Sinorhizobium meliloti: one gene and its partners. The main gene of each other region encodes a partner of the protein of the gene in region 2 in a complex. Links are inferred from orthologs where the notes say so. Each region holds a gene or a part of one and is shown on either strand. Other genes may lie near its edges.

Region 1 (9,431 bases), 110 kb from region 2 along the record:
GATATCCATACGGAAGAGCAATGCGCTGCCGTGGCCGAGACCGTCGACATCCTGCAGATCCCGGCCTTTCTGTCACGGCAGACGGATCTGCTCGTCGCCGCCGCCAAGACGGGGCGGACGATCAACGTCAAGAAGGGCCAGTTCCTCGCCCCCTGGGACATGAAGAACGTCCTTGCCAAGTTCACCGAGAGCGGCAACCCGAACGTGCTTCTCTGCGAGCGCGGCGCTTCCTTCGGCTATAACACGCTGGTCTCCGACATGCGCTCGCTGCCGATCATGGCGGCACTCGGCGCTCCGGTGGTCTTCGATGCGACCCATTCCGTGCAGCAGCCGGGCGGCCAGGGAGGCTCCACCGGCGGCCAGCGTGAGTTCGTCGAGACATTGGCGCGTGCGGCCGTCGCCGTCGGTGTCGCCGGTGTCTTTGTCGAGACCCATGAGGATCCCGACAATGCTCCCTCCGACGGTCCGAACATGGTGCCGCTGAAGGACATGCCGCGGCTGCTTGAGAAACTGCTCGCCTTTGACGCGGTTGCGAAAGCGTGAGCCGGTGCCGCGCTTCGTGAATTTTTCATGAAGCGGCCCGGCGGTCCGGATTTTGCGATCCCGGCGCCATTGTAATTTCAAGGCCGTGAATTAAGACAGGCCGACCATCATCATCGTCCACAAGGGAAGAGATCATGACTGCAATCATCGACATCATCGGCCGAGAGATCCTCGACAGCCGCGGCAACCCGACCGTCGAGGTCGATGTCCATCTCGAGGATGGCAGTTTCGGTCGCGCGGCGGTTCCCTCGGGCGCCTCCACCGGTGCGCATGAAGCGGTTGAGCTGCGCGATGGCGGCACGCGTTATCTCGGCAAGGGCGTCGAGCGCGCCGTCGATGCGGTGAACGGCGAGATATTCGAGGCGATCGGCGGCCTCGACGCTGAAAATCAGATCCAGATCGACCGTACCATGATCGAGCTCGACGGCACGCCGAACAAGTCGCGCCTCGGCGCCAACGCCATTCTCGGCGTTTCGCTCGCCGTCGCGAAGGCCGCTGCGGAAGCCTCCGGCCTGCCGCTCTACCGCTATGTCGGCGGCCCGAACGCGCATCTCCTGCCCGTTCCGATGATGAACATCATCAATGGCGGCGCGCACGCCGACAATCCGATCGACTTCCAGGAATTCATGATCATGCCGGTCGGCGCCGAGACCCTGAAGGACGCCGTCCGCATGGGTTCGGAAGTCTTCCACACGCTGAAGAAGCAGCTCGCTGCGGATGGCCATAACACCAATGTCGGCGACGAAGGCGGCTTTGCGCCGGGCCTCGCCTCGGCGCCTGCAGCCCTCGACTTCATCATGAAGTCGATCGAGAAGGCCGGTTACAAACCTGGCGAGGACATGTATGTCGCCCTCGACTGCGCTTCGACCGAATTCTTCAAGGACGGCAAATACGTGCTCGAGGGTGAGGGCCGTACGCTGGAGCCGGGCGCCATGGCCGAGTATCTCGCCGAGCTCGCCGGCAAATATCCGATCATCTCGATCGAGGACGGCATGGCTGAAGACGATTGGGACGGCTGGAAATCCCTGACCGACCTCGTCGGCAACAAGTGCCAGCTTGTCGGCGACGACCTGTTCGTCACCAATTCTGCGCGCCTGCGCGACGGCATCAAGATGGGCGTCGCGAACTCCATCCTCGTCAAGGTCAACCAGATCGGATCGCTTTCGGAAACGCTCGATGCGGTCGAGACCGCGCACAAGGCGCGTTATACCGCCGTCATGTCGCACCGCTCCGGCGAGACCGAGGATTCGACGATTGCCGACCTCGCGGTCGCCACCAATTGCGGTCAGATCAAGACCGGCTCGCTCGCACGTTCCGACCGGCTCGCCAAGTACAACCAGTTGATCCGTATCGAAGAACAGCTCGGCCCGCAGGCGCAATATGCCGGCCGCTCGGTCCTGCGTGGATGATTGAAGGCGGGGCGGGGGTAGTTTTCCGCCTCTCATCCGCCTGCCGCGACCTTCTCCCCGTTCTGACGCTACGGCATGCACATATCTCTTGCGCGCCGGGGCGGCGGATACTGCTGATGAAAGGGATCCCTCGGGAACCCAACCGGCTCAACCCCGCTCGGTCTCGGTTGCCCCTCAACCGGCTGCCGCCACCTTCTCCGCAGGCGGGGAGAAGGGATATGCCGCGCCCGCTCGCGCCCTCGGGCGGACGGTGAATGCGGGGTTCAGTTGGCGCCGCTTGTCCCTTCTCCCCGCCTGCGGGGAGAAGGTGCCGGCAGGCGGATGAGGGGCGGGTGACCGCTAATGCCAATGTCAGCGCATACGGGTTTGATCCCAAGGACCCATCCGCAAGCCTCGCCACTGCTGGAAATACAGATGCCGCCACTCCGGAGTAAGTCCGCGAAGGGCTGGACAACAAGAGATATGTGCATGCCGTAGCGTTCTGACGGGGAGAAGGGACAAGCGGCGGCGCTACGAGTCCCTTCGCCCCGCTTGCGGGGAGAAGGTGCCGGCAGGCGGATGAGGGGCCGCCGCGATTTCATGGCCGATGGCCGGCCGACGGCGCTCCGTCCTCCGAATTCCCTCTCCATTCGCAAATTATTCATGGTCAACCGTCGGTTAATCAATCGACGCTAGTCTTCATATTCGTACTGCGTATTGGAGCGGGCGCGGGATTATGGTTTGCAGTTTCTCCTGCAGCCCGCTCCAACTCAATTCAGGGCATGAGCGATGTGGACACGGCATCACAAGAAGCGAAGACTGGGGCGATTGGTGGTGCCGTTGCTGGCGGTCGCCTTCCTTTCCTATTTCGGCTATCATTCGATCCATGGCGGCTATGGTCTGGAGGCGACGAAGGAGTTCGACCGCCAGATTGCCGAGCGGCAGGCACGGCTGGACGAGCTCACTCAGACGCGAAAAATCCTGGAAAAGGAAGTCGAGCTGATGAGCGACGGTTCGCTGGAGAGAGACATGCTGGATGAGAAGGCTCGCCTCGCGCTCAACATGTCGCGCAGCGACGAGATCGTTATTTTCCACCACCCAGCGAATTAACTGAAAATAGGTTAAATTAAAAAAGACGTTAAATTTCAAATGGTTGGCGCGAATAATAGCCATGCAAATATGGCATTGCTGCCGCGCTTTTCTTTCCCTATGGTAGCCGCCAAAGGCTAACCATTGGGAGGAACGAATGGCTCCGCGAAAATCCGCGTCCGTTTCCAGCCGCAAGACCGCTGCCAAGCCGGCCAAGAAAGATTTTGCCGGCGGCACGATCGCCGAATTCTCCAAGGAAGACGATCTCAAGGCCTACCGGGAAATGCTGTTGATCCGGCGTTTCGAGGAAAAGGCCGGCCAGCTCTACGGCATGGGATTCATCGGTGGTTTCTGTCACCTCTATATCGGTCAGGAAGCCGTCGTCGTCGGGATGCAGCTGGCGCTGAAAGAGGGCGACCAGGTCATCACCGGCTATCGCGACCATGGCCATATGCTCGCCTGCGGCATGAGTGCGCGCGGCGTGATGGCGGAGCTCACCGGGCGCCGTGGCGGTCTTTCCAAGGGGAAGGGCGGCTCTATGCACATGTTCTCCAAGGAAAAGCATTTCTATGGCGGGCACGGCATCGTCGGTGCACAGGTCTCGCTCGGGACCGGCCTCGCTTTCGCCAACAGATACCGCGGCAACGACAATGTAAGCCTTGCCTATTTCGGCGACGGTGCCGCCAACCAGGGTCAGGTCTATGAGAGCTTCAACATGGCCGCTCTCTGGAAACTGCCGGTGATCTACATCGTCGAGAACAACCGTTATGCCATGGGTACCTCCGTGTCGCGGGCATCGGCGCAGACCGATTTCTCCCAGCGCGGCGCTTCCTTCGGCATTCCCGGCTATCAGGTCGACGGCATGGATGTCCGCGCCGTCAAGGCCGCAGCCGACGAGGCGGTCGAACATTGCCGTTCCGGCAAGGGCCCGATCATCCTCGAAATGCTGACCTACCGCTATCGCGGCCATTCCATGTCCGATCCGGCGAAGTATCGCTCGAAGGATGAAGTGCAGAAGATGCGTTCGGAGCATGATCCGATCGAGCAGGTGAAGGCCCGCCTGACGGATAAAGGCTGGGCCACCGAGGACGAACTGAAGCAGATCGACAAGGAGGTTCGCGACATCGTTGCGGACAGTGCCGATTTCGCCCAGTCTGATCCGGAGCCGGATGTCTCCGAGCTCTATACCGATATCCTGCTTTGATCCGGGGAGGGACAAACATGCCTGTAGAAATCCTTATGCCTGCCCTTTCCCCGACCATGGAGGAAGGCACGCTCTCCAAGTGGCTGAAGAACGAGGGGGACAAGGTGTCCTCCGGCGATGTCATCGCGGAAATCGAAACCGACAAGGCCACGATGGAAGTGGAAGCGGTAGACGAAGGCACGATCGGCAAGCTGCTGATCGCAGCCGGCACCGAGGGTGTGAAGGTGAACACGCCGATCGCCGTCCTGTTGCAGGATGGCGAAGCCGCAAGCGACATCGATTCCATGAAAACCGAAGCCCCGAAAGCGGAAACGCCTAAGCCGGCCGCGGCTGAAGCGCCGGCTGCTTCCGCGGCGCCCGTCGCGGCGCAGCCCAAGGCGGACGTTCCTTCCGACCCGGCAATTCCGGCCGGAACCGAAATGGCGACGATGACCGTCCGCGAAGCGCTTCGCGACGCGATGGCCGAAGAGATGCGCGCCAATGAGGACGTCTTCGTCATGGGCGAAGAGGTCGCCGAATACCAGGGCGCCTACAAGGTCACGCAGGGCCTGTTGCAGGAATTCGGTGCGCGCCGCGTGGTCGACACGCCGATCACGGAACATGGCTTTGCCGGCGTCGGCGTCGGCGCGGCGATGACGGGTCTGCGCCCGATCGTCGAGTTCATGACGTTCAACTTCGCCATGCAGGCGATCGACCAGATCATCAACTCGGCCGCTAAGACGCTCTATATGTCCGGCGGCCAGATGGGCGCGCCGATCGTCTTCCGCGGTCCGAGCGGTGCTGCAGCCCGCGTCGCCGCGCAGCACTCCCAGTGCTATGCCGCCTGGTACAGCCACATTCCGGGCCTGAAGGTCGTTATGCCCTATACGGCGGCGGACGCGAAGGGGCTGCTCAAGGCCGCCATCCGCGATCCGAACCCGGTGATCTTCCTCGAAAACGAGATCCTTTACGGCCAGTCCTTCGAAGTGCCGAAGCTCGACGATTTCGTGCTGCCGATCGGCAAGGCACGCATCCATCGTACCGGCAAGGACGCGACGCTCGTCTCCTTCGGCATCGGCATGACCTATGCGATCAAGGCCGCGGCGGAACTCGAGGCGCAGGGTATCGACGTCGAGATCATCGACCTTCGCACGATCCGGCCGATGGACCTGCCGACCGTCATCGAGTCCGTCAAGAAGACCGGCCGCCTCGTCACCGTCGAGGAAGGATATCCTCAGTCCTCCGTCGGCACCGAGATCGCCACCCGCGTCATGCAGCAGGCCTTCGACTATCTCGATGCGCCGATCCTGACGATCGCCGGCAAGGACGTGCCGATGCCTTACGCGGCCAACCTTGAAAAGCTTGCTCTGCCGAATGTCGCGGAAGTCGTCGATGCGGTGAAAGCCGTCTGCTACAAATAAGGGGGTCGTTCGATGCCAATCAACATCACCATGCCGGCCCTCTCCCCGACCATGGAAGAAGGCAATCTGGCCAAGTGGCTGGTCAAGGAAGGCGACAAGGTCAAGTCCGGCGATGTGATCGCCGAGATCGAGACCGACAAGGCGACGATGGAAGTGGAAGCCGTCGATGAGGGCACGGTCGCCAAGATCGTCGTTCCCGCCGGCACTGAAGGCGTCAAGGTCAATGCGCTGATCGCGGTTCTCGCCGCCGAGGGCGAAGACGTCGCGACTGCCGCCAAGGGCGGCAACGGTGCAGCGGGAGCAGTCCCGGCACCGAAGCCGAAGGAAACGGCCGAAACGGCACCGGCCGCGGCTCCGGCACCCGCCGCAGCGCCGGCACCGCAAGCTGCTGCTCCGGCTTCTCCTGCGCCCGCCGATGGCGAAGGCAAGCGCATCTTTTCGTCGCCGCTGGCACGCCGCCTCGCGAAGGAGGCAGGCATCGACCTTTCGGCGATCGCCGGTTCCGGACCGCATGGCCGCGTCGTCAAGAAGGACGTCGAGACAGCCGTTTCCGGTGGCGCCGCCAAGCCCGCCGCCGCGCAGGCAGCAGCTCCGGCCCCGGCGACGCTCGCTAAGGGCATGTCGGAGGACGCCGTCCTCAAGCTCTTCGAGCCAGGCTCCTACGAACTCGTGCCGCATGACGGCATGCGCAAGACGATCGCCAAGCGCCTCGTCGAATCGAAGCAGACGATCCCGCATTTCTATGTTTCGGTCGATTGCGAGCTCGACGCGCTTATGGCGCTGCGCGCCCAGCTGAATGCCGCAGCACCTGAAAAGGATGGTAAGCCGGTCTACAAGCTTTCCGTGAACGACATGGTGATCAAGGCGCTTGCTCTGGCGCTGCGCGACGTACCGGATGCGAATGTGTCCTGGACCGATCAGAACATGGTCAAGCACAAGCACGCGGACGTCGGCGTTGCCGTCTCCATCCCCGGCGGCCTGATCACGCCCATCGTCCGCCAGGCGGAGTTGAAGAGCCTCTCGGCGATCTCCAACGAGATGAAGGATCTCGGCAAGCGCGCGAAGGAGCGCAAGCTGAAGCCGGAAGAATATCAGGGCGGCACCACGGCCGTCTCCAATATGGGCATGATGGGCGTCAAGGACTTCGCCGCCGTCGTCAATCCGCCGCACGCGACGATCCTCGCGGTCGGCGCCGGCGAGGACCGTGTCGTCGTCAGGAACAAGGAAATGGTCATCGCCAATGTGATGACCGTCACGCTTTCGACCGACCATCGCTGCGTCGATGGCGCGCTCGGCGCCGAACTGCTCGCCGCCTTCAAGCGCTACATCGAAAACCCGATGGGTATGCTCGTCTGATGCGATCCGGACCGGCTTCCCAGCCGGTCCTTTCCCCATGAAAAGCGAGTAGGCAGATGAAGACAGTCCTTTGCTACGGTGACAGTCTGACCTGGGGATACGATGCAACCGGTTCCGGCCGGCATGCGCTGGAGGACCGTTGGCCGAGCGTGCTGCAGAAGGCGCTCGGTTCGGACGCGCATGTCATCGCCGAAGGGCTGAACGGGCGGACGACCGCCTATGACGACCATCTCGCCGATTGCGACCGGAACGGCGCGCGTGTCCTCCCGACGGTCCTGCACACCCACGCGCCACTCGATCTCATCGTGTTCATGCTCGGCTCGAACGACATGAAACCGATCATTCACGGCACCGCTTTCGGCGCGGTGAAGGGCATCGAGCGCCTCGTCAATCTGGTGCGCAGGCACGACTGGCCGACGGAAACGGAGGAGGAGCCCGAGATTCTCATCGTCTCGCCGCCGCCGCTCTGCGAGACGGCCAACAGCGCTTTTGCCGCCATGTTCGCGGGCGGGGTCGAGCAATCCGCAATGCTGGCGCCGCTTTATCGCGATCTCGCCGACGAGCTCGACTGCGGCTTCTTCGACGGCGGATCGGTGGCCAGGACGACGCCGATCGACGGTGTCCACCTCGACGCGGAGAACACCCGGGCGGTCGGCAGAGGGTTGGAGCCTGTCGTGCGGATGATGCTCGGGCTTTGACGATGACGGCTGGCGCGACCCTCAGGCCTGCTAAGCGAAGCGAGGCAGCGGAACTTGCGATCCTGATCGACATCGCCTCACACGGCTTTGCCTCCTGGCTCTGGTACGGCGGCGTTCTGAGCAAATCCGCGGAAACCGCCTTCGAGCATGGCCGCAACGTGCTGCGTCGGGATACCGGGCCCGGTACGTGGCGCAATGCGGTGGTGGCCGAAATCGGAGACGAGATCGTCGGCGTGTCGGTTTCCTACGGCATCGATGCATCGATCCTCGAGATCGAGCCGAAACATCCCGTGCTTGCGCCCTTGCTTTTCCTGCAGAAGCAGGTGGTCGGTCACTGGTTCATCGATAGCCTCGGCGTTTACCGCCATTACCGCGGTAAAGGCATAGGCCGCGCTCTGCTCGAGAACGAGTTTTCCCGCGCCGGGCAGGCGCCGGTGAGCCTGATCACCGAAAGCCACAATGAAACGGCGCAGGCGCTTTACAGGCTGAACGGCTTCGAGGAGGTGGCGCGCGCCGGGGCCGTGCCGCTTTTCGAAGACAGCAGAAAACACCACTGGGTGCTTTTCACCCGCAACGCCGCTTGACCAAAGGTAGGAAAAACATGGCTGAGAATTACGACGTTATCGTTGTCGGTTCGGGTCCGGGCGGATACGTGACCGCCATTCGTTCGGCGCAGCTGGGCTTGAAGACGGCGATCGTCGAGCGGGAGCATCTGGGCGGGATCTGCCTCAACTGGGGCTGCATTCCGACCAAGGCGCTTTTGCGCTCCGCCGAAATTCTCGACCATGCCAACCATGCCAAGAACTACGGCCTGACCCTCGAAGGCAAGATCACCGCCAACGTCAAGGATGTCGTTGCCCGCTCGCGCGGTGTCTCCGCGCGGCTGAACGGCGGCGTCGCCTTCCTGATGAAGAAGAACAAGGTGGACGTGATCTGGGGCGAGGCGAAGCTCACCAAACCCGGCGAGATCGTCGTCGGCGCGCCGTCCAAGCCAGCCGTCCAGCCGCAGAACCCGGTTCCGAAGGGCGTCAAGGGAGAGGGGACCTATACGGCCAAGCACATCATCGTCGCAACCGGCGCGCGCCCGCGCGCGCTCCCCGGCATCGAGCCGGACGGCAAGCTGATCTGGACCTATTTCGAGGCGATGAAGCCGGAGGAATTCCCGAAGTCGCTGCTCGTCATGGGCTCCGGCGCGATCGGCATCGAATTCGCGAGCTTCTACCGCTCGATGGGCGTCGACGTGACCGTCGTCGAACTGCTGCCGCAGATCATGCCGGTCGAGGATGCGGAAATTTCCGCTTTCGCCCGTAAGCAGCTCGAAAAGCGCGGCCTGAAGATCATCACCGATGCCAAGGTGACGAAGGTCGAGAAGGGCGCGAACGACGTCACGGCGCATGTTGAGACGAAGGACGGCAAGGTCACGCCGATCAAGGCGGACCGTCTGATCTCCGCCGTCGGCGTTCAGGGCAACATCGAGAATCTCGGCCTCGAGGCCCTCGGCGTGAAGACCGACCGCGGCTGCATCGTCACCGATGGCTACGGCAAGACCAATGTCGCGGGCATCTATGCGATCGGCGACGTCGCCGGGCCGCCGATGCTGGCGCACAAGGCCGAGCATGAGGGCGTCATCTGCGTCGAGAAGATTGCCGGGGTTCCCGGCGTGCACGCGCTTGACAAGGGCAAGATCCCGGGCTGCACCTATTGCGACCCGCAGGTCGCCTCCGTGGGCCTCACGGAAGCGAAGGCCAAGGAA
Region 2 (9,948 bases):
CCGGCTGGATGCCGATTTCGGCGCCTTCGCTGTCTACCGAGAGCACGACCGCCAGTTTCCATTCCGGCACGTCGCTGAGCATGGGGATCTTGCTCAGCGGCTCGCCCCAGTCGCCGCCGATCTCGATCGTTTTCACCGGTCCGTGGAAGCCCCGCCGCTCGTCGTAGCTCAAAAGCCCGTCCTGAAGCGCCTTGCGCGCCGCAATCTGCAGCCGCGGATCCAGCGAGGTACGCACGGAAAGCCCGCCCTCGTAAAGGGCCTTGTCGCCGTATTTCTGGATGATCTGGCGGCGCACTTCCTCGGCGAAGAAGTCGGAGGCGAAGAGGTGCGCGCCGCCGCGGCGCGGCTTGACGCCGAGCGGTTGCTGCTTTGCCTCCTCGCCGTCAGCCTTGGTGACGTAACCATTTTCGACCATCCGATCGATCACCCAGTTGCGGCGCTCGATCGCAGCCTCGACCTTGCGGAACGGGTGGTAATTGGCCGGCCCCTTGGGCAGGGCCGCAAGATAGGCGGTCTCGGCAATCGTCAGTTCCGTCACCGACTTGTCGAAATAGGTCAGCGCCGCCCCGGCGATGCCGTAGGAATTCAGCCCGAAGAAAATCTCGTTGAGATAGAGCTCGAGAATGCGGTCCTTGCTGTAGGCCTGTTCGATGCGGAAGGAGAGGATCGCTTCCTTGATCTTGCGATCGAGCGTCTGGTCGGAGCTCAGAAGGAAGTTCTTGGCGACCTGCTGGGTGATCGTCGAGGCGCCGACGGGGCGCCGACCGGAGCCGAAATTCTGCAGGTTGACGGCGATGGCGCGTGCAAGGCCCGTCACGTCGATGCCCGGATGCTGGTAGAAGTTCTTGTCTTCCGCCGAGATGAATGCGGCCTTGACGCGATCGGGTATTGCCTGAATGGGCAGATATAGCCGGCGCTCGCGCGCATATTCGGCCATCAGCGCGCCGTTACCCGCATGGAAGCGTGTCGTCACCGGCGGAGCATAATTGGCCAGAACCTCGTAATCGGGGAGGTCCTTCGTGATGGCGCCGAGATAGATCGCGACGGCCGCGGCTGTGCCAAGCAGCAGAAACGCACCAATGCCGAAAAAATATCCAATCAGTCTGATCATCAGTCAGGTACCGGTATCTAATTATCGTCCCATTGCGAGGTCGCCGAATGCCCGAACGCTCGTTTTCCGCGAAGGAAGCCGACCTCGCCAAACTCTTCCAAAGAAATCGTCTGGCATTTGCAGTTATACGCGTTTGGGCTCCCTCATATGGCCAGGAACCTGAAGCATCAACACCGTTTCCCAACAAATCGGGACGCCCTCCCCCTAAGGGGCCCGGATTGTGAGTAAAATAGGGCTGTTATCGGATTATACGGTGCGCATCTGCTGAAAAGCATATCGCTGTTACCGGGTCGACACAAATCACATCCCCACTCAGTGGCGTCGGGCAGGCGCGAAATCAAGGATCCCGGAACGCCCTGCGCATTCAACCGCCGTTTGCAACCGCGGAGTTCCGGTAGCGCTGCACGGCGTCCGCAAGCAGCGTGGATACCTTCTTCCTCCATTCCGCATCGAGCAGTTGCTTCTCATCTTCCTTGTTCGACAGGAAACCGAGCTCGAGCAGCACCGAGGGCACGTCCGGCGCCTGCAGGACGCGGAACCCCGCATGACGGTGGGGATTGTTGATCAGCTTGATCTGCCCTTCGAACGAGGAAATGACGCTCCGGGCGAGATTGACCGAGAAAGCCTGCGTTTCGCGGCGGGTGAGATCGATGAGGATATCCGCGACTTCGGCCGGCTCGCTTTCGAGCGGAATCCCGGCAATCTCGTCGGAGAGATTCTCGCGTGCGGCAAGATCGGCCGCGAGGTGGTCGGACGCCTTGTCGGAGATCGTGTAGACCGTGGCGCCCCGAATTTCCTTTTGCCGCAACGTGTCGGCGTGAACCGAAATGAACAGGTTGGAGCCTCGCTGGCGTGCGATCTGCACGCGTTGAGGCAGGGAGAGAAATTCGTCGCGCTCCCGCGTCAGAAACGCCTCGATGCCGGGTTCGTGATTGAGCCGTTCCACCAGCTCCTTCGCGAAGGCAAGGGTCACATGTTTCTCTTCGGTTTTCGTGACGCCGCCGATCGCACCGGTATCGATTCCGCCATGCCCGGCATCTATCGCAACCACGAAAACGCCGGCCTTCGGGGGCGGCGCGGCGGCCGGCCGGTCGGTCTTGGCGGAGGGCACCGTACCCGTCCACTGCTGCTCGGCCAGGAGCTTGTCGAAGCGGTCCTGGCCGATCCTCTCAGCATCGAGCACGAGGCGAAAGCCCTTCCCGTCCTCCACCGGCTTCACTTCCGCATGGGTCACCTCCGTCGGCCCGTTGGCGGAGAGCACGAGCCGCGAGGCCCCTGCCCCCATTCCGCCATAGCGGATGGCGTCGAACAAGCCGCGAGGCTGCAGGCTCTCCGGCTTCAGTCCGAACGACGTTTCCGGCAGGTCGACGATGACGCGAACGGGATTGGCGACGTAGTGGATGGAGAAGGCCGGCTCGCGATCGAACTCGATGACCAGGCGCGTGCGGGCATCGTCGCCGGCAATCCGCGCGGCATAGGCGAGGAGAGGCACCGGCTCGCCGGCGCGCACGACCGCCACGGGTGACAAGAGAAGCAAAACGGCACCAAAGGCAGCGACGAACATGCGCATGCCGCGATGACGCCCGATCGCCTCCATTGAACACAGCCTAGTCGCCGAACGCTTCACCTGAAACCCCGCATCCATCCAATCGATATACCGGCGAAGGTCTCCCCGGCTGCCCTTATCCGCCCCTCAACCAATGAACCCTCAGGGTTAACCAAAGCTTGACACGGGGGCCGCGGCACCGCCCCTCAGCCGGCGCAGTCTTCTCCTGAAGGTCCGGTTACACCCGCGCAAGCGAATCGATCAATATTGTGGCGGCAAAGGCTTTTCCCTTGCCAATGTGACATGGAAAACATAAAAGCGTCACAAGGAGAAAGTGTTGACGGGATAGAATCGTCGGCCGGGCAGCCGGAGCTTTTAGACGAGCTTGGCGCCAGGGAGTGATCGAGCCGGAACAACCGGTTGCAACCGTATCAAGCTTCCGCGGCCGCAGGAATTCATCCGCCGTCGCCGCATTTCCTCCTCCGTATACTGGTTCGCAAATTTCCGGCGGTGGCCGGAGTTCTTGATGGTGAATTTCACCGGATGCCCGCAAGCGGGCGCATTCATCGGGCCTCTTCCAGAGGTCCAGGACATTGGCATTCTTGTTTGGTCTTTGATGTGACTCAGCAGTATCGGTCAGAAGTAGAGCGGCCCCGGGACCTTAGCGTTCCGGCTGCCGTCTGGCTGCTGCACCATCGCTTGCGCCAAACAGGACCTTTTATATCCGGCGCAGCCTCCGACGTCTTCGACAGCCTTCTTGAAAAAGGCACTCTGTCTGTCGTCCCGCCGCGCCGAGGAGCACAGCTTAGATGGCAGAGAAAATGCTTATCGATGCGTCTCACTCAGAGGAGACGCGCGTCGTTGTCGTACGCGGAAACCGCATAGAAGAATTCGATTTCGAATCGGAACATAAGAAGCAGATCCGCGGCAATATCTACCTGGCGAAGGTAACCAGAGTGGAGCCGTCGCTCCAGGCGGCCTTCGTCGATTACGGCGGCAATCGCCACGGGTTTCTGGCCTTCGCCGAAATCCATCCCGACTACTACCAGATTCCCCTCGCCGATCGTCAGGCCCTGTTGAAGGCGGAAGCCGAAGAGGCTCGCCGCGACGATGACGAGCCGAACGACACCGTGGCGGAACAGAAATTCGCGCCGGCTGGCGATACGGTTGCCGAAGTCGTGGCACAGGCCGAAGCCGCCGAGGCAGCCGGAGAAGCCGCTGAGGCCGCTGCGGAGAAGCCGAAGGCCAAGGCCAAGCCGAAGCGTACCCGCCGCGCGAAGCCGAAGGCCGACGAAGAGGCCGTGGCGCCTGAAAGCGGCCCGTCGGAAGACGGCGAAGGCGACAAGAACGAAATGGCCGCGGTGGTCGATACCGACTCGATCTCCGAGGATATCGACGCGCGCCGTCAGCGTGACGACGACGATGACGACGACAATCACGACGGCGAAAAGGAAATCATCGAATCCGTCGGCGCCGAAGATGCCATGGAAGAGGTGGCGGATCGTCATATCCGCAAGCCGCGCAAGCAATACCGCATCCAGGAAGTGATCAAGCGCCGGCAGATCCTGCTGGTGCAGGTCGCAAAGGAAGAGCGCGGCAACAAGGGTGCGGCACTCACGACCTATCTTTCGCTCGCCGGCCGCTACTCCGTTCTCATGCCGAACACGGCGCGCGGCGGCGGTATTTCGCGCAAGATCACCAACCTGCAGGACCGCAAGCGTCTGAAGGAGATCGCCCGCGGTCTCGACGTGCCGCAGGGGATGGGTGTGATCCTGCGCACCGCCGGAGCCAATCGCACGAAAGTCGAGATCAAGCGCGACTTCGAATATCTCATGCGCCTGTGGGAGAACGTCCGCACGCTGACGCTGAACTCGACTGCCCCCTGCCTCGTCTACGAGGAGGGCAGCCTTATCAAGCGATCGATCCGCGACCTCTACAACAAGGACATCAGCGAGATCGTCGTTTCGGGCGAGGAAGGCTACAAGGAAGCCAAGGGCTTCATGAAGATGCTGATGCCGAGCCACGCAAAGGTCGTGCAGCCCTATCGCGACGTGCATCCGATCTTCTCCCGCTCCGGCATCGAAGCACAGCTCGATCGCATGCTGCAGCCGCAGGTGACGCTGAAGTCGGGCGGCTACATCATCATCAACCAGACCGAAGCTCTGGTTTCCATCGATGTGAACTCCGGTCGTTCGACGCGCGAGCACTCGATCGAGGATACGGCTCTCCAGACGAATCTCGAGGCAGCCGAGGAAGTAGCGCGGCAATTGCGCCTTCGCGACCTTGCCGGCCTGATCGTCATCGACTTCATCGACATGGAAGAGAAGCGGAACAACCGCTCCGTCGAGAAGAAGCTCAAGGATTGCCTGAAGAACGATCGTGCCCGTATCCAGGTCGGCCGCATCTCGCATTTCGGCCTGCTCGAAATGTCTCGCCAGCGCATCCGCGCCTCGGTGCTGGAAAGCACGATGCAGACCTGCCCGCACTGCAACGGCACGGGCCACATTCGCTCGCAATCCTCCGTTGCCCTGCATGTCCTGCGCGGCATCGAGGAACATCTGCTCAAGAACACCACGCACGACATCAGCGTGCGGACGACACCCGATATCGCGCTCTACCTGCTCAATCAGAAGCGCAGTTCGATCACGGACTACGAGCAGCGCTTCGGTGTCTCCATCTTCATCGAAGCGGACGCTCATGTCGGTGCGCAGCACTTCGCGATCGATCGCGGTGAACCGGTCGAAAATCCGGTGAGGATCGACCAGATCCTGCAGTTCGAGCCGGAGCCGGAAGACGAAGAAGAGGTCCTCATCGAGGAGGAGTCCGACGAAGAGGAAGTGGAAGAGATTGCTGCCGAGCGTCAGGACCAGAAAAAGGGGCAGACCGACGAACAAGGCGGCCGCAAGCGCAAGCGTCGTCGCCGCCGGCGCGGCAAGGGTGCGGGTCAGGGGGCGGACGAGGCCTTCGCTGACGCCGCCGACGCGGCTGAGGACGAGACCGGCGACGAAGCCGCCGTGGACGATGCCGAGGATGAAGTCGACGCTACGGATGCCCTGAATGGCGATAGCGAGCAGAAGCGCAAGCGTCGCCGCCGCGGCAAGCGTGGCGGCCGCCGCAGTCGTCAGGACGAACTGGCCGATGCCGAGGGCGAGACCGGCATGGCTGCAGACGCCGGCGAAGGAGCCGGCGACGACGCAGAGGCGGAAGTCGCCCCAGCCGCGGCAGCCGAGGAGACGTCACCGGATATCGCGGCAGCCGCTGCCGTCGAGGCAGCAGCGGAGGAGCCGAAACCGGCAAAACCCCGGCGCAGCCGCAAGAAAGCAGTCAAGGCCGAGGAGCCGGCCGAGAGTGTCGATGAAGTAGCCGAGAAGACCGTCGAGGCCCAACCCGAAGCAACCGAAGCCGCCCCCGAGGCCGTGGAGGAAGCTGTTGCCGATCTGGAAGGCGCAAAGCCCGCGCGCGCAAACCGGGATCTGTCGGCGATCGCTACCGAGCCGGTCGTGACGTCCAGCAAGGGCGAGGGCGAAGAGGAGCCGACAAAACCCAAAAAGGGCGGCTGGTGGCAGCGCCGCAGCTTCTTCTAAGAAGAATAGGAAAAAGCCCGGAGCGATCCGGGCTTTTTCATGCTGGGGCCGCGTGGCGGCTCAGTTGTGACCTGCCTCTTTGAAAACTCCGCACTTTCCGGACGGAAAGCGGCACACGCTTTTCCTTATCCCGCTCTATACTTTCCCGCAGGGAGGACGAGGCCATGCGCAAGTTCACAGTCATCGTTACGGAAGAGTTCGAAGCCGACACTGCCGAGGAGGCCGCCTTGCTCATGTATCAGCAACTGACCAACGGGCCGGCACCTCTGCATTATTCGGTCACGGATGAAACGAAGATTGCAACCAGCCTGATACTGGACCGGAAAAAGGCAGATGAATTTGCCAGTGTCGATCACACTGCAGACCCCGGCAATTGGTAAGCCACGCGTAACCGGCCGATGTGCGGATACCCATGTCTGGAGCAGAGCACTTCCACGCAAAGCATGACAGCTCTCCGTCCGGAGGTGCTTGGTCCAACGACCTAAGCGTTTCGCCGTCCAGTGAAACGTGAAGCGCTCTAAAGGCCTGTTGAGATCCGGGATACCCGCCGCGGCCTGTTTGATTTCCTCATCCCTGTGCTCGTCACAGGGATCCAGCCAGACCAAGTCCTTGGGCTGAAAAAACTCTTCCGCGCCGCAGACGCGGCGCTGCTGGATCTCTGTGACAAGCACAGAGACGAGGTGAGGAGAGATTGCAGTCCTCCGATAGGTTTCACAGGCCGGTTAGAGCCAGGCCATGCGCGCCGACAAAACAGCCCAGAGCTCCAACGCCATCACCCATCTCGCAGCAGCCGTCATAAACTCCGGATGAACCTCAACAGGCCTTAGAGCGGGATGAGGAAAAGTGTGTGCGGTTTTCCGCCCGCATCCCGCTCTAAACTATTGGAATCGATCACGTTCATGTTTTTAGGTCGACCCGACCTAAAAACATCGTGATCTAGGCCAGCCAGCGCGCGATGCGGTTCATCGCCTCCTCCATCTCGGTAGCCGCGCCCGCATAGGAAAAGCGCATGGTGCGATGCCCTTCGAGGGGATCGAAGTCGAAGCCGGGCGTTGCCGCAACGTCGATCTCGGCCAGCATCCGACGGGCGAAGGCCATGCTGTCATTGGTGAAGCGGCTGACATCCGCATAGGCGTAAAATGCGCCGTCCATCGGCGAGGCGATCGAAAAGCCGATCTGCGGCAGCCGTTCGAGCAGCAATGCGCGGTTCGCGGCATAGGCGCGCTTGTAGCCGTCGAGCTCCTCATGCGCGCCGAGGGCCGCCTCTGCGGCAATCTGTGATAGCTCCGGCGGCGAAATATAGAGGCTCTGCGCGATGCGCTCGAAGGCACGCACCCGCGCCTCGGGCAGAACCATCCAGCCGATGCGCCATCCGGTCATACAATAATATTTGGAGAAGGAGTTGATCACGACGGCGTCGTCGGCGACTTCAAGCGCCGTCGTCTCCTCCCCGGCGAAAGTAAGGCCGTGATAGATCTCATCGGAAATGAAGGCTATCGAGTGGTCCCGGCAATAGTCGGCGAGCGCCTTCAGCTGCGCCTTGCCGGTCACCGTTCCCGTCGGGTTCGCGGGGCTTGCGAGAAGCACGCCCTTCAGCGGTTTTCCGGCACGTGCCGCGGCGCGCTCGAGGCTGTCCGGGGTCAAAGTGAAGCCGGCCTCGGCATTGGCTTCGATCTCGACCACTTCGAGGCCGAGCGCAGCCATGATGTTGCGATAGGCGGGATAGCCTGGCCGGGCGATGGCCACGCGATCGCCCGGATCGAACAGGGCGAGAAAAGCGAGATTGAACCCGGCCGACGATCCGGTCGTCACCGCAATCCGCTGCGGATCGAGCGTGATGCCGTGCCGGCTGTGATAATGAGCGGCAATCGCCCTCTTCAGGGAGAGTGTGCCAAGAGCGTCCGTATAGCCGAGCCGACCGTGATCGAGCGCCCTCCTTGCCGCATCGAGTGCCGCTTTCGGCGCAGGATGCGCGGGCTGACCGACCGCCATGGATATGACCGGGTGGCCGCAATCGCGCCGCCGCGTGGCTTCGGCCAGCACGTCCATGGCGTGGAACGGCTCGACTGCGCTGCGTTTCGACATCTGTGCCAAATGACTGGTCCTCACGAGTTTCTCTATGCCCTTTGCCCCATCGCTTACGGCTTCACAAGTCCGCGAACGCCGCAATTCGGCCCATTTTGCCGTTTCGTTTGCCCGCGCCAGGTCCTATGGTTCAACCAATCGGCGCAAGCCGGGACTTGTCGTCGTCTTCAAACTGGCGCATTGACGCAAGCGTGCGGACTCTACGACCGACATAGAACAGCAGACCACGAGGAAAGAATGACGCTCAAGATGAAGATGATTGCCGCAGCATCCCTGATCGCGCTTGCTGCCGGCGTCGCCCTGCCCGGGCCGGCGGCGGCGCTCGATGCCAAGCAGAAGGAGGAATTCGGCGCCTTCATCAAGGAGTACCTGCTCGCCAATCCGGAGATCATGCTGGAAGTGCAGGAAGCGCTCACCTCCAAGCAGCGGGCCAAGCAGCAGGAAACCGCCCAGGCGGCAATCGCCGACAACAAGAAGGCGATCTTCAACTCTGACTACGACATAGCCCTCGGTAATCCGGATGGCGATGTGACGATCGTCGAATTCTTCGATTACAACTGCGGCTATTGCAAACGGGCCATGTCCGACATGGACGACATCCTCGCCAAGGACAAGAATGTCCGATTCGTTCTCAAGGAGCTCCCAATTCTCGGACCGGATTCGCTCGCGGCCCACAAGGTCAGCGCCGCCTTCCGCGTGATCGCACCGGAGAAATACGGCGATTTCCATCGCGCCCTGCTCGGGGCAGAGGAACGGGCGACGGAGGAAACCGCGATCGCCGTTGCGGCCAAGCTCGGGGTGACGGAAGCGCAGTTGCGCGAAAAGATGGATGACGGGCCGTATGATGCCTCGGTGCGCGAAGCCTATACGCTCGCCAACGAGCTCGGCATCACGGGAACGCCTTCCTATGTCGTCGGCAACGAGGCGGTCTTCGGCGCTGTCGGGGCGCCTGAGATCGAACAGAAAGTCGCCAACATGCGTGCGTGCGGCAAGACGGTCTGCTGACGGCCGGCCGGCACGCCGGCGGCTTTCGCCCTATCGGAACAGCACGACTTGTGGACAAATCCCGCGGGAACCCAGGGGGCTTTTCCTCGGGGAACCATCAGTCTATAGGTAACCCTCCATCACCGGACCGGAATCCTTTATGCCTTCGACTATCTTTGTGCTGAACGGCCCAAACCTGAACGCGCTCGGCAAACGTGAACCGGGTATCTATGGCGGCAAGACGCTTGCCGACATCGAAGCCATGTGCAAGGAGGAGGCCAAACTCCTGGGCTTCGACGTCGACTTCCGGCAGTCAAACCATGAGGGCACCTTGGTCGACTGGTTGCACGAGGCTGGCGAAAAGGCAGTCGGCATCGCCATCAATCCCGCCGCCTACGGACACACCTCCATCGCCATGCACGATGCCATTCGGGCGATCACCGTCCCCGTGGTGGAGCTGCATCTTTCCAATATTCATGCGCGCGAAGAATTCCGGCACAAGTCGATGATCGCGCCGGCCGTCAAAGGCGTTATCTGCGGTTTCGGCGCACAGAGTTACATTCTGGCGCTGCATGCGCTAAAGAACCTGACGGAAAAATCCAAATAAGAAGAACACGAGGCTCATATCCCATGGCTGA
Region 3 (9,599 bases), 2.7 Mb from region 2 along the record:
TTCCTGTCCCAGGGCGGCGCCTGGAACCATGTGGCGATGAAGCAGGCGATCGCCGATTCCGGGCTCGAGGCCGGCGACATCACCAATGAGCGCACCGGCATCATCATGGGCTCGGGCGGCCCTTCTACCCGCGCGATCGTCGAAGCGGCGGAGATCACCCGCAAGAACAACAGCCCGAAGCGGATCGGCCCCTTCGTGGTGCCGAAGGCGATGTCGTCTACGGCTTCGGCGACGCTCGCGACCTGGTTCCAGATCCACGGCGTCAACTACTCGATCTCGTCGGCCTGCTCGACTTCGGCGCATTGCATCGGCAATGCCGCGGAAATGATCCAGTGGGGCAAGCAGGACGTCATGTTCGCGGGCGGCCATGAAGATCTCGACTGGACCATGTCCAATCTTTTCGACGCCATGGGCGCCATGTCGTCGAAGTACAACGACACGCCGTCCGTCGCGTCGCGCGCCTATGACGCGAACCGCGACGGCTTCGTCATCGCCGGCGGTGCCGGCGTTCTCGTTCTGGAAGAGCTGGAGCACGCCAAGGCGCGCGGCGCCAAAATCTATGCGGAAATCGTCGGTTACGGCGCCACTTCGGACGGCTACGACATGGTCGCGCCATCAGGCGAAGGCGCGGTTCGCTGCATGCGCCAGGCGCTGGCCACCGTGAAGGGCGAGGTCGACTACATCAATACCCACGGCACCTCGACGCCGGTCGGCGATCAGAAGGAGATCGGCGCCATCCGCGAGGTCTTCGGCGAGAAGATGCCGCATGTCCAGTCCACGAAATCGCTGACCGGCCACTCGCTCGGCGCGGCCGGCGTGCAGGAATCGATCTACGGTCTCCTGATGATGCAGGCCGGCTTCATCGGCGAAAGCGCTCACATCACCGAGCTCGATCCCGAATTCGAAGGGGTGCCGATCGTCCGCAAGCGCATCGACAATGCCAAGATCGACACGGTTCTTTCGAACTCCTTCGGCTTCGGCGGCACAAACGCGACGCTCGTCTTCCAGCGCTATAACGGATAACACGATGAACGGATTGATGAACGGGAAGCGCGGCCTCATCATGGGCGTCGCCAACAGCCATTCTATTGCCTGGGGAATCGCCAAGTCTCTCGCCGCCCAGGGCGCAGAGCTCGCCTTCACCTATCAGGGCGAAGCCCTCGGCAAGCGCGTCAAGCCGCTGGCTGCAGAGGTCAATTCCGACTTCCTGCTCCCCTGCGACGTCGAGGACATCGGCTCCGTCGACGCTGTCGTCGACGCCATAAAGGAGCGCTGGGGCAAGCTCGATTTCGTCGTCCACGCCATCGGCTTCTCGGACAAGAACGAGCTCAAGGGTCTCTATGCCGACACGACGCGGGACAATTTCAGCCGCACCATGGTGATCTCCTGCTTCTCCTTTACCGAGATTGCCAAGCGTGCAGCGGAGCTGATGAGCGAGGGCGGCACCATGCTGACGCTCACCTATGGCGGCTCGATGCGGGTCATGCCGAACTACAACGTCATGGGTGTCGCCAAGGCCGCGCTCGAGGCTTCGGTGCGCTATCTTGCCGCCGACTACGGATCGCGCGGCATCCGCGTCAATGCGATCTCGGCCGGTCCGATCCGAACGCTTGCGGGCGCCGGCATTTCCGATGCGCGCGCGATGCTCTCCTGGCAGCAGAAGAACTCGCCCCTTCGCCGGACCGTCACCATAGAAGACGTCGGCAGTTCCGCACTTTATCTGCTCTCGGACCTCTCGCGCGGCGTCACCGGCGAAATTCATTACGTCGACTCCGGCTACAACATCACCTCGATGCCGACGCTCGAAGCATTGCGGGTCGCAGACGCGGATTAAATCGCGTGATTGCCACGCTGCCCACGGCGGTTGGATGAGGCCCCTCCCTAACCCCTCCCCACAAGGGGCAGGGGAATCGCATTTAGCAAATAAGCGGTTGTTTTGTTGCGGCAAATCGATTCTTGGAGTTCTCCGCTGACTTGGAGGTCTCGATGAGTAGATTTGCCGCTTGCTTTGAAGATTTGCCCGATCCGCGCGGTCGCAATGCGCGCCATCCGTTGACGTCGATCCTGTTCATTGCCGTTGCGGCGATTGTCTGCGGTGCGGAAAGCTGTACCGATATGGCCGATTTCGGCGTTGCCAAGAAGAAATGGCTGAAGACAATCGTGCCGCTGCCCTATGGCATTCCCAGCCATGACACCTTCTCCACCGTCTTCCGCCATCTCGATCCGGATGCCTTTGACGCGGCCTTTCGCCGTCTCACGGCGAGCTTTGCGCAGGGTCTCGAAGGGGTGGTAGCGATCGATGGCAAGGCGGTGCGCGGTGCCTACCGGCGCGCCGCCAAGGCCACGCCACTCCACTTCGTCAATGTCTGGGCTGCCGGTCCCGGTCTGGTCATCGGCCAAAAGCTCGCGCCGGGCCGCAATGAGGTGCAAGGGGCTCTCGATGCGCTCGCGCTGCTGGCACTGGAGGGCTCTATCGTCACCGCCGATGCCCTGCATTGCCGGCCCGACACCGCCCGCGCCATCCTCGCTGCCGGCGGCGATTATGCTCTGGCACTGAAGGCCAACCAGCCCGGCCTCTTGGCCCAGGCGCTCGCCCGCATCGAGGACGCCGACCACGTCGAGAGCATCCAGATTGCAGCCGAGACTGCCCATGACCGCACCGAGACACGCCGCGCCAGCGTTGTGGCTGTCGACGATATCAACTTTCCGGGCCTGCAGGCCATCGGCTGCGTCGAGACCACAAGCCGTCATACCAACGGCCATTTGACCAGCCATGTCCGCTACTTCCTGCTCTCCACCACCATGTCGCCGAGCGCGCTGATCGAGGTTGTAAGAACCCATTGGCAAATCGAAAACAAACTGCATTGGGTTCTGGATGTCCACTTCCGCGAGGACGCCGCCAGAAACCGCAAGGACAACGGCCCTCAGAACATTGCCTTCTTGCGCAAGATCGCTCTCAACCTCTTGCGATCTCACCCCGACAAGGCCTCCATCCGCCGGAAAATCAAAAAGGCGGGCTGGGATGACCAATTCCTCACTTCTCTTATCGCTCATATGCGATAGCCCTGCCACAAGGGGGAAGGGCTAGGCGCTTGCGGCTAGCGCTTTCCCATTTCGCAAGTTCGCGGATGACGCAAAGGCTGACTTTGGACCCGCGAGGTGCGGCAGAAGTAGCCCCTCCCCCTTGTGGGGAGGGGTTAGGGAGGGGTCACATTACGGCAAATAAATCGACTCAGCGCTTCGCCCAGAGCACCTTGAAGCGCGCATTGCGGCAGGTCTCGCCGATTTCCTTGAAGTTCTCCGTCAGGACCGGCTCATAGGGAAGTCCGCGATTGGCGACGAGCATCAGCCGGCCGCCATGCTTCAGCGCCTTGGCGGCCGCCTTGATCATCGCCGCGCCGAGCGCAGGCTCGGCGGCATGGCCCTCGTGGAAGGGCGGGTTCATGACGATAAGGTCGTATTTGTCGCGCGTCTCTTCGGCCGTCAGGTCGTGCCAATAGAAACGGGCCGCCGTCGAAGGCGCATTCGCCGCCATGTTTGCCCGTGCCGCCTCCAGCGCTTCGAAATCCGCTTCGAACAGATCGATGCCCTTGAGGCTGGGCGAAGCCTCGGCAAGCTTGACCGAGAGATAGCCCCAGCCGGCGCCGAAATCCGCCGCGTGGCCGGTGAAATCGCGCGGCAGGCGCGACGCGAGCAGCTCCGAACCGGCATCGACGCGGTCATGCGAGAACATGCCGGGCGATGCCACGAACAGGCCGTGGACGCGCACCGGGACCTTGGCGAGCGCCGAGATGGCCTCGGCGGCGTCCTCGGGCCGCGTGAACCAGAAGGCGACGCCGTGATATTTCGGCATCGAGTCGCCATCCCAGCCGAACTTGTCGATCCTCTTGCGCAGCGACTGAATGCCGTCCTCCTTGCCGCCGGCGACTACGATCAGGGCACCGGCGCGGGTGCGTTCCAAAGCCTGTGCAATGCGGTCTTCGTTCTCGCCCTTGTGCCTGCCGCAGAGAACGAGGGCAGCGTCGTAGCCGTCGCCGGCCGCGACGGGCACCACATCGGCGCGAGCGGCCGTCAGCGCGCGGTAGAGCGGCTTGAGCGGCTGCACGGCGGAGACGTCCGCAGCAAAGCCTTCCGGCAGGCGGTAGCCCGCCTCGGCGCCGAGGAAGAGTACCCGCTCGCCCTCTCCCGGCGGATCGATGATCCCCATTGCGAAGGGATGGAACAGTGTTTTCAGCGCGTCGCGGCTCATGGTTCGATTCCGTTTCCGTCACAAGAAAGGGCGCGAAGCGATCCGCTCCGCGCCCTGAATGGTTTCAGCCGAGGCCGGCTTACTCGGCGGCTTCGCCGCCGTCCTTCTTTTCGCTCTTCTCGGCAACGACTTCCTTGCCGGTCGCCTGGTCTACGACCTTCATGGAGAGACGAACCTTGCCGCGCTCGTCGAAGCCCATCAGCTTGACCCAGACCTTATCGCCTTCCTTGACGACGTCGGTGGTCTTGGCAACGCGCTCGGAAGCGAGCTGCGAGATGTGGACGAGGCCGTCGCGGGCGCCGAAGAAGTTGACGAAGGCGCCGAAATCGGCCGTCTTGACGACAGTGCCTTCATAGACCTGACCGACTTCCGGCTCGGCGACGATCGAGTGGATCCACTTGCGGGCGGCCTCGATCTCCTTGGCGGAAGCCGACGCAATCTTGACGGTGCCGTCGTCGTCGATATTGATCTTGGCGCCGGTCTTTTCGACGATTTCGCGGATGACCTTGCCGCCCGAGCCGATGACTTCACGAATCTTGTCGACCGGAATGTTCATGACTTCGATGCGCGGTGCGAACTCGCCGAGCTGGCCGCGGCTCTCGGAGATGGCCTTGGCCATTTCGCCGAGAATGTGCAGGCGGCCTCCCTTGGCCTGGTTGAGGGCAACACCCATGATTTCTTCGGTGATGCCTTCGATCTTGATGTCCATCTGCAGCGAGGTGATGCCGGCATCCGTGCCCGCGACCTTGAAGTCCATATCGCCGAGGTGGTCTTCATCGCCGAGAATGTCGGAGAGGACGGCGAAACGGTCGTCTTCCTTGATGAGGCCCATGGCAATGCCGGCAACCGGCTTGGCGAGCGGAACGCCCGCGTCCATCAGTGCGAGCGACGTGCCGCAGACGGTTGCCATGGAGGACGAACCGTTGGACTCGGTGATCTCGGAAACGACGCGCAGCGTGTAGGGGAACTGTTCCGCGGTCGGCAGCATCGGATGGATGGCGCGCCAGGCGAGCTTGCCGTGGCCGATTTCGCGGCGGCCCGGAGAACCCATGCGGCCGGTTTCACCGACCGAATAGGGCGGGAAGTTGTAATGCAGCATGAAGTTTTCCTTGTACATGCCAGTCAAGGAATCGACATACTGCTCGTCTTCGCCGGTGCCGAGCGTGGCAACGACGATCGCCTGCGTTTCACCGCGGGTAAAGAGCGCCGAACCGTGCGTGCGCGGCAGGATGCCGACTTCGGCGACGATCGGGCGAACCGTGACGAGGTCGCGGCCATCGATGCGGCTCTTCGTGTCGAGGATGTTCCAGCGAACGATCTTGGCCTGCAGGTGCTTGAAGACAGCGGCAATCTCTTCGGCGGTATGGGCCGGGTTCTCGACGCCTTCCGGCAGGAAATGCTCCTTGACCTTTGCCTTTACCGCATCGACGGCGGCATAGCGCGCGGCCTTCTCGGTGATCTTATAGGCGTTGCGCAGCTCGTCTTCGGCGATCGAGAGCATCGCATTTTCGAGAGCGGAGTGATCTTCCGGATTGAATTCGCGCGGCTCCTTGGCGGCAACTTCCGCAAGCCTGATGACAGCGTCGATCACCGGCTGGAAGCCCTTCTGGCCGAAAACGACGGCGCCGAGCATGACATCTTCCGGCAGCTCTTTCGCTTCCGATTCCACCATCAGCACCGCTTCCTGCGTGCCGGCGACGACGAGGTCGAGCGTGGATTCGTCCATTTCGTCGAGATGCGGGTTGAGAACGTATTCGCCGTTGATGTAGCCGACGCGGGCACCGCCGACCGGACCCATGAAGGGAACGCCGGAAAGCGTCAATGCAGCGGATGCCGCAACCATCGCGACGACGTCCGGGTTGTTCTCGAGGTCATGCTGCATGACCGTGATGATGACCTGGGTGTCGTTCTTGTAGCCGTCCGGGAAGAGCGGACGGATCGGCCGGTCGATCAGACGCGACACCAGCGTCTCGTTTTCGCTGGGGCGGCCCTCACGCTTGAAATAGCCGCCGGGGATCTTGCCCGCAGCGTAGGTCTTTTCCTGATAGTTGACGGTGAGCGGGAAGAAATCCTGGCCTGGCTTCGGTGCCTTCGCCGAAACCACCGTGGCGAGCACGACGGTTTCGCCGTAGGTCGCGAGAACGGCACCATCGGCCTGACGCGCGATTTTTCCGGTTTCGAGCTTGAGCGGACGCCCAGCCCATTCGATTTCTACCTTGTGTGTCTCGAACATGTTCTGTCCTTCGTGTGCGACAGACCTTCCGCGGCTCATAAAGCGCGGGCGATCTCAAAGCCGCCTGGTGGCGCATCACGGGCAAGACAACGGGAGGCTTCAAAGAAAACCGGCCGCATACCGCTTTGCCGCGCTGCGTATAGCAGCCGCTTCGGCAAGCAGGCGCCGAAGCATCCTGCAATCCTGCCCCATGACGGGCCATTGGTTGATCCGCGATCCCGGCCCACCCGGTCCGCTGGACGGTTGCGCGTCCGATAAGACGCGCGGCGCTGTGGCGCCCTTTACAATACCCTAGGCTTTTTGAAGAGCGCACGGGCTGCAGAAAAAAAGCCGGCGGGTTGCCGAGGCAACCCGCCGGACCAGTCGTTTAGCGACGGATGCCCAGGGCACCGATCAGCTTGGTGTAGCGCGCCTCGTCCTTCTTCTTCAGATAGTCGAGGAGCGACCGCCGGCTGGAAACCAGCGCGAGGAGGCCACGTCGGGAGTGATTGTCCTTCTTGTGGTCCTTGAAGTGTTCGGTCAGGTTGTTGATCCGTTCCGTCAGGATAGCAACCTGAACTTCCGGAGAACCGGTGTCGCCTTCTACGGTTGCGAATTCCTTGATGATCTGAGCTTTGCGCTCTGCAGTAACCGACATCGTTTGATCCTTTCGTTCGAGGATTTGAGGGTCGCCGGCAGCCGGGATGTCGTCCAGCTACGGCCGTTCGCACGAAGAGGCGGCGCCTTTCGCTGGCGTGCCTATAACCGAATCCGTTCCAAAAGGAAAGGGTCATGAAAGCGCTGCGCGGCACCGCCTCCCGCGCACCGTCAATTCCGATTGCGCACGGATGCTCCGGCATCCATTTGAGGTGGTTTGCTGCAGGACGATCCGCCTCTCAACCGCCTGCCTCCTGCGAGGAATGATCCTTGCCGCGCGGGATGCGTATCCGCCATTCGATGCCATCCGCATGCATCGTCCTTTCCAGCTCCGCACGAAGCGCCAGGCCGAGCATGCGCTCGAGCACGACCGTGCCGAAGCCTCTGCGGGCCTTCTTCCCCGAAGGCGCGACGATATCGGCACCGCTCTCGCGCCAGCGGATATCGATCGCACCCTCCCCCACCGACCACTCGACCTTGATCATGCCGGTCTGGTTGGCGAGCGCACCATGCTTTATGGCGTTGGTAGCCAGTTCATGCAGCGCCATGCCGAGGGTCTGCGCCATCTGCGCGTCCAGCCGCAGGGCAGGTCCGCTGAGCACGACGCGGTCGGACTCGGCCGGCATGAACGGCTGAAGCTGGTTGCGCACGAGCTCGCGGAAGTCGACTCCGGAGGCGGCGTTCGCCACCATGAGGTCGGTCGAGCGCGCGAGGCCCGCAAGGCGCTTGCGAAACGCCTCGACGAAATCCGACGGCTCCTCCGCCGAATTGGCCGACTGCGCCAGCATCGACTGGATGACGGTGAGCTGATTCTTCGCCCGATGCGCGACCTCCCGCATCAGCAGGCGGATTTCGCTTTCGGCCTTGGCGCGGGCGGTAGCAGCGCTTGCGAGGGCGGTGGATACCGCTTCGACTTCAGTGATCATGTAGCGGCGCGGTTCGACCGGCTCGCCCGCTCCCAGCCGCCGGGCATCCATGGCCAACAGCCGGACACCCTGCGTGAGCAGCCGCGCAATGGTCAACGAACCGGCGACCGCGATGCTTGCGAAGATGATCCCACCGAAGGACAGCCAGAGGAACGACCAAAGCATCGGCTGATCGACGATCTCGCTCGGCGCCCAGGCGACGATGCGCCAGCCGGTCACCACCGAAAACTCCGACGCGACGCGGTAGTCGACGCCGCCGGCACTGATATTGCCGACACCGATGCTGATCAACGGCAATTCGTCGAGAAAGAACGGGTCGCCGGACTTCACCGAGGAGTCCGAGGAGACGATGACCCTGCCTTTGCCGTCGACGAGCGCGGCATTCCATCCGGGAGAAAGCGTGTCACGATTGACGGCCCTCGTCATCCGCTCGGCATCCTGCCTGAGGCCCAGCAGATACTTCTTTCCGTCGGGCGTCGTCACCGGAAGATAGACGGTGAAGACCCAGCCCCTGCCCACTTCGGATGGAAACACGCCCGAGACAAGCGGCGCCGTACTCTGCAAAGCGAGATCGATCTCCGGATCCGATGCCCGCCCGAGCGGCGTACCGAAAGGAACGCGGGTGCTCAGAAGAAGGTCGTGGTTGCCGTCGACGATGATCAGGTGGGAATCGGTGTCCGCCAATGCGACCGATGCCCGTTCGTAGAGACCTCGCATGTCGGCGAGATCGACGGCGCCGGATTTCGCCAGGACCCGAAGCGTCGTCAGCATGCCGTCGACCTCGCGCTCGACAATGCGTGTGACCGACCCGGTAGAGGCGCGCAGCAGAGAAGTGACTTCCTCTCTCTGCGCGTCCAAATTGCGCTGCAGGATGACAAAGGAAAAGATGAAGGGCGGTATGATGGCTATCAGCAGCAGCGAAATCAGATAGAAGCTGAACGGCCGGCGAAGATAGTCGCGGACGAAGCCGGCGGCGGCCTGCAGGCTGCCCGATGAAGCATCTTCCCGGCTCTTCTCTGACGCTTCGACCATATTTTACCGCCTCTACCGATCACTACCGCGTTTTGCCGGAGCGGGTACCATGCGCTTCCTGCCCGCCGCCCCCGTTCCAGATTTCCCGAGCGCAGCCGGCAGCCCATGGCAACATGGGCTCCGGCGCACAACGAGTATACGCCGCGTCTGCCGCTCCGCTCGACTTTAGATCACGATGATTCAGTTCGGGTCGACCTGAATCATGAACGTGATCGATTCTAGCAAGTTAGAGCGGAATGCGGGCGGAAAACCGCACGCACTTCCTCATCCCGCTCTAAACGCGTGAGATCGGTTTTCGACCAGCAGGATTATTGGGTGGCGAAAACTCGCTTCGGCCGGAACTCGCCCTCGGCGATTTCGCCGATCGCCACGAGCTTGCCTTGGGCCGTGGCATAGGCCTCTGGCGTGGGCAGCGGAGCGTCGCGTCCACGCAGGATGATCGGGTTGCCCATCCGCAGCCGGTGCGCCTGGTCGTCATTGACGGCGATATGCGGCAGGTCGGACAGGGCCTCTCCCGTGTCGA

What was found.
Region 1: the proteins of JOH52_RS18220 (region 2) and eno are in contact, whole or in part, in a solved structure (PDB 2FYM), measured with the Escherichia coli proteins. The link is inferred for Sinorhizobium meliloti from one-to-one orthologs.
Region 3: the proteins of JOH52_RS18220 (region 2) and pnp are in contact, whole or in part, in a cryo-EM structure (PDB 9QH0), measured with the Escherichia coli proteins. The link is inferred for Sinorhizobium meliloti from one-to-one orthologs.

The regions. Positions count from the first base shown.
Region 1 is NZ_JAGIOS010000001.1:3,626,220-3,635,650, reverse strand. Bases 1-2,814 are described here. They hold eno (phosphopyruvate hydratase), read left to right. Parts: upstream 1-677; coding sequence 678-1,952; downstream 1,953-2,814. Other genes in these bases: JOH52_RS17615 (FtsB family cell division protein), read left to right, coding at 2,721-2,814; kdsA (3-deoxy-8-phosphooctulonate synthase), read left to right, coding at 1-543. In the rest of the region: more of JOH52_RS17615, read left to right, coding at 2,815-3,041; pdhA (pyruvate dehydrogenase (acetyl-transferring) E1 component subunit alpha), read left to right, coding at 3,178-4,224; JOH52_RS17605 (pyruvate dehydrogenase complex E1 component subunit beta), read left to right, coding at 4,242-5,624; JOH52_RS17600 (pyruvate dehydrogenase complex dihydrolipoamide acetyltransferase), read left to right, coding at 5,637-6,980; JOH52_RS17595 (SGNH/GDSL hydrolase family protein), read left to right, coding at 7,037-7,678; JOH52_RS17590 (GNAT family N-acetyltransferase), read left to right, coding at 7,681-8,262; lpdA (dihydrolipoyl dehydrogenase), read left to right, coding at 8,280-9,431. UniProt on the Escherichia coli protein: Catalyzes the reversible conversion of 2-phosphoglycerate (2-PG) into phosphoenolpyruvate (PEP). It is essential for the degradation of carbohydrates via glycolysis.
Region 2 is NZ_JAGIOS010000001.1:3,740,692-3,750,639, forward strand. What follows is about bases 3,111-6,441. They hold JOH52_RS18220 (Rne/Rng family ribonuclease), read left to right. Parts: upstream 3,111-3,466; coding sequence 3,467-6,241; downstream 6,242-6,441. Other genes in these bases: JOH52_RS18225 (hypothetical protein), read left to right, coding at 6,406-6,441. Outside these bases: JOH52_RS18210 (penicillin-binding protein 1A), read right to left, coding at 1-1,111; JOH52_RS18215 (N-acetylmuramoyl-L-alanine amidase), read right to left, coding at 1,476-2,708; more of JOH52_RS18225, read left to right, coding at 6,442-6,621; JOH52_RS18230 (pyridoxal phosphate-dependent aminotransferase), read right to left, coding at 7,178-8,335; JOH52_RS18235 (DsbA family protein), read left to right, coding at 8,564-9,331; aroQ (type II 3-dehydroquinate dehydratase), read left to right, coding at 9,471-9,917; accB (acetyl-CoA carboxylase biotin carboxyl carrier protein), read left to right, coding at 9,941-9,948. UniProt on the Escherichia coli protein: Endoribonuclease that plays a central role in RNA processing and decay. Required for the maturation of 5S and 16S rRNAs and the majority of tRNAs. Also involved in the degradation of most mRNAs.
Region 3 is NZ_JAGIOS010000001.1:1,074,962-1,084,560, forward strand. What follows is about bases 3,906-6,887. They hold pnp (polyribonucleotide nucleotidyltransferase), read right to left. Parts: upstream 6,483-6,887; coding sequence 4,329-6,482; downstream 3,906-4,328. Other genes in these bases: JOH52_RS05210 (class I SAM-dependent methyltransferase), read right to left, coding at 3,906-4,249; rpsO (30S ribosomal protein S15), read right to left, coding at 6,850-6,887. Outside these bases: fabB (beta-ketoacyl-ACP synthase I), read left to right, coding at 1-1,023; enoyl-ACP reductase FabI, read left to right, coding at 1,028-1,834; JOH52_RS05205 (ISAs1-like element ISRm21 family transposase), read left to right, coding at 1,987-3,063; more of JOH52_RS05210, read right to left, coding at 3,233-3,905; more of rpsO, read right to left, coding at 6,888-7,119; JOH52_RS05225 (sensor histidine kinase), read right to left, coding at 7,358-9,076; tRNA pseudouridine(55) synthase TruB, read right to left, coding at 9,385-9,599. UniProt on the Escherichia coli protein: Involved in mRNA degradation. Catalyzes the phosphorolysis of single-stranded polyribonucleotides processively in the 3'- to 5'-direction. Also involved, along with RNase II, in tRNA processing.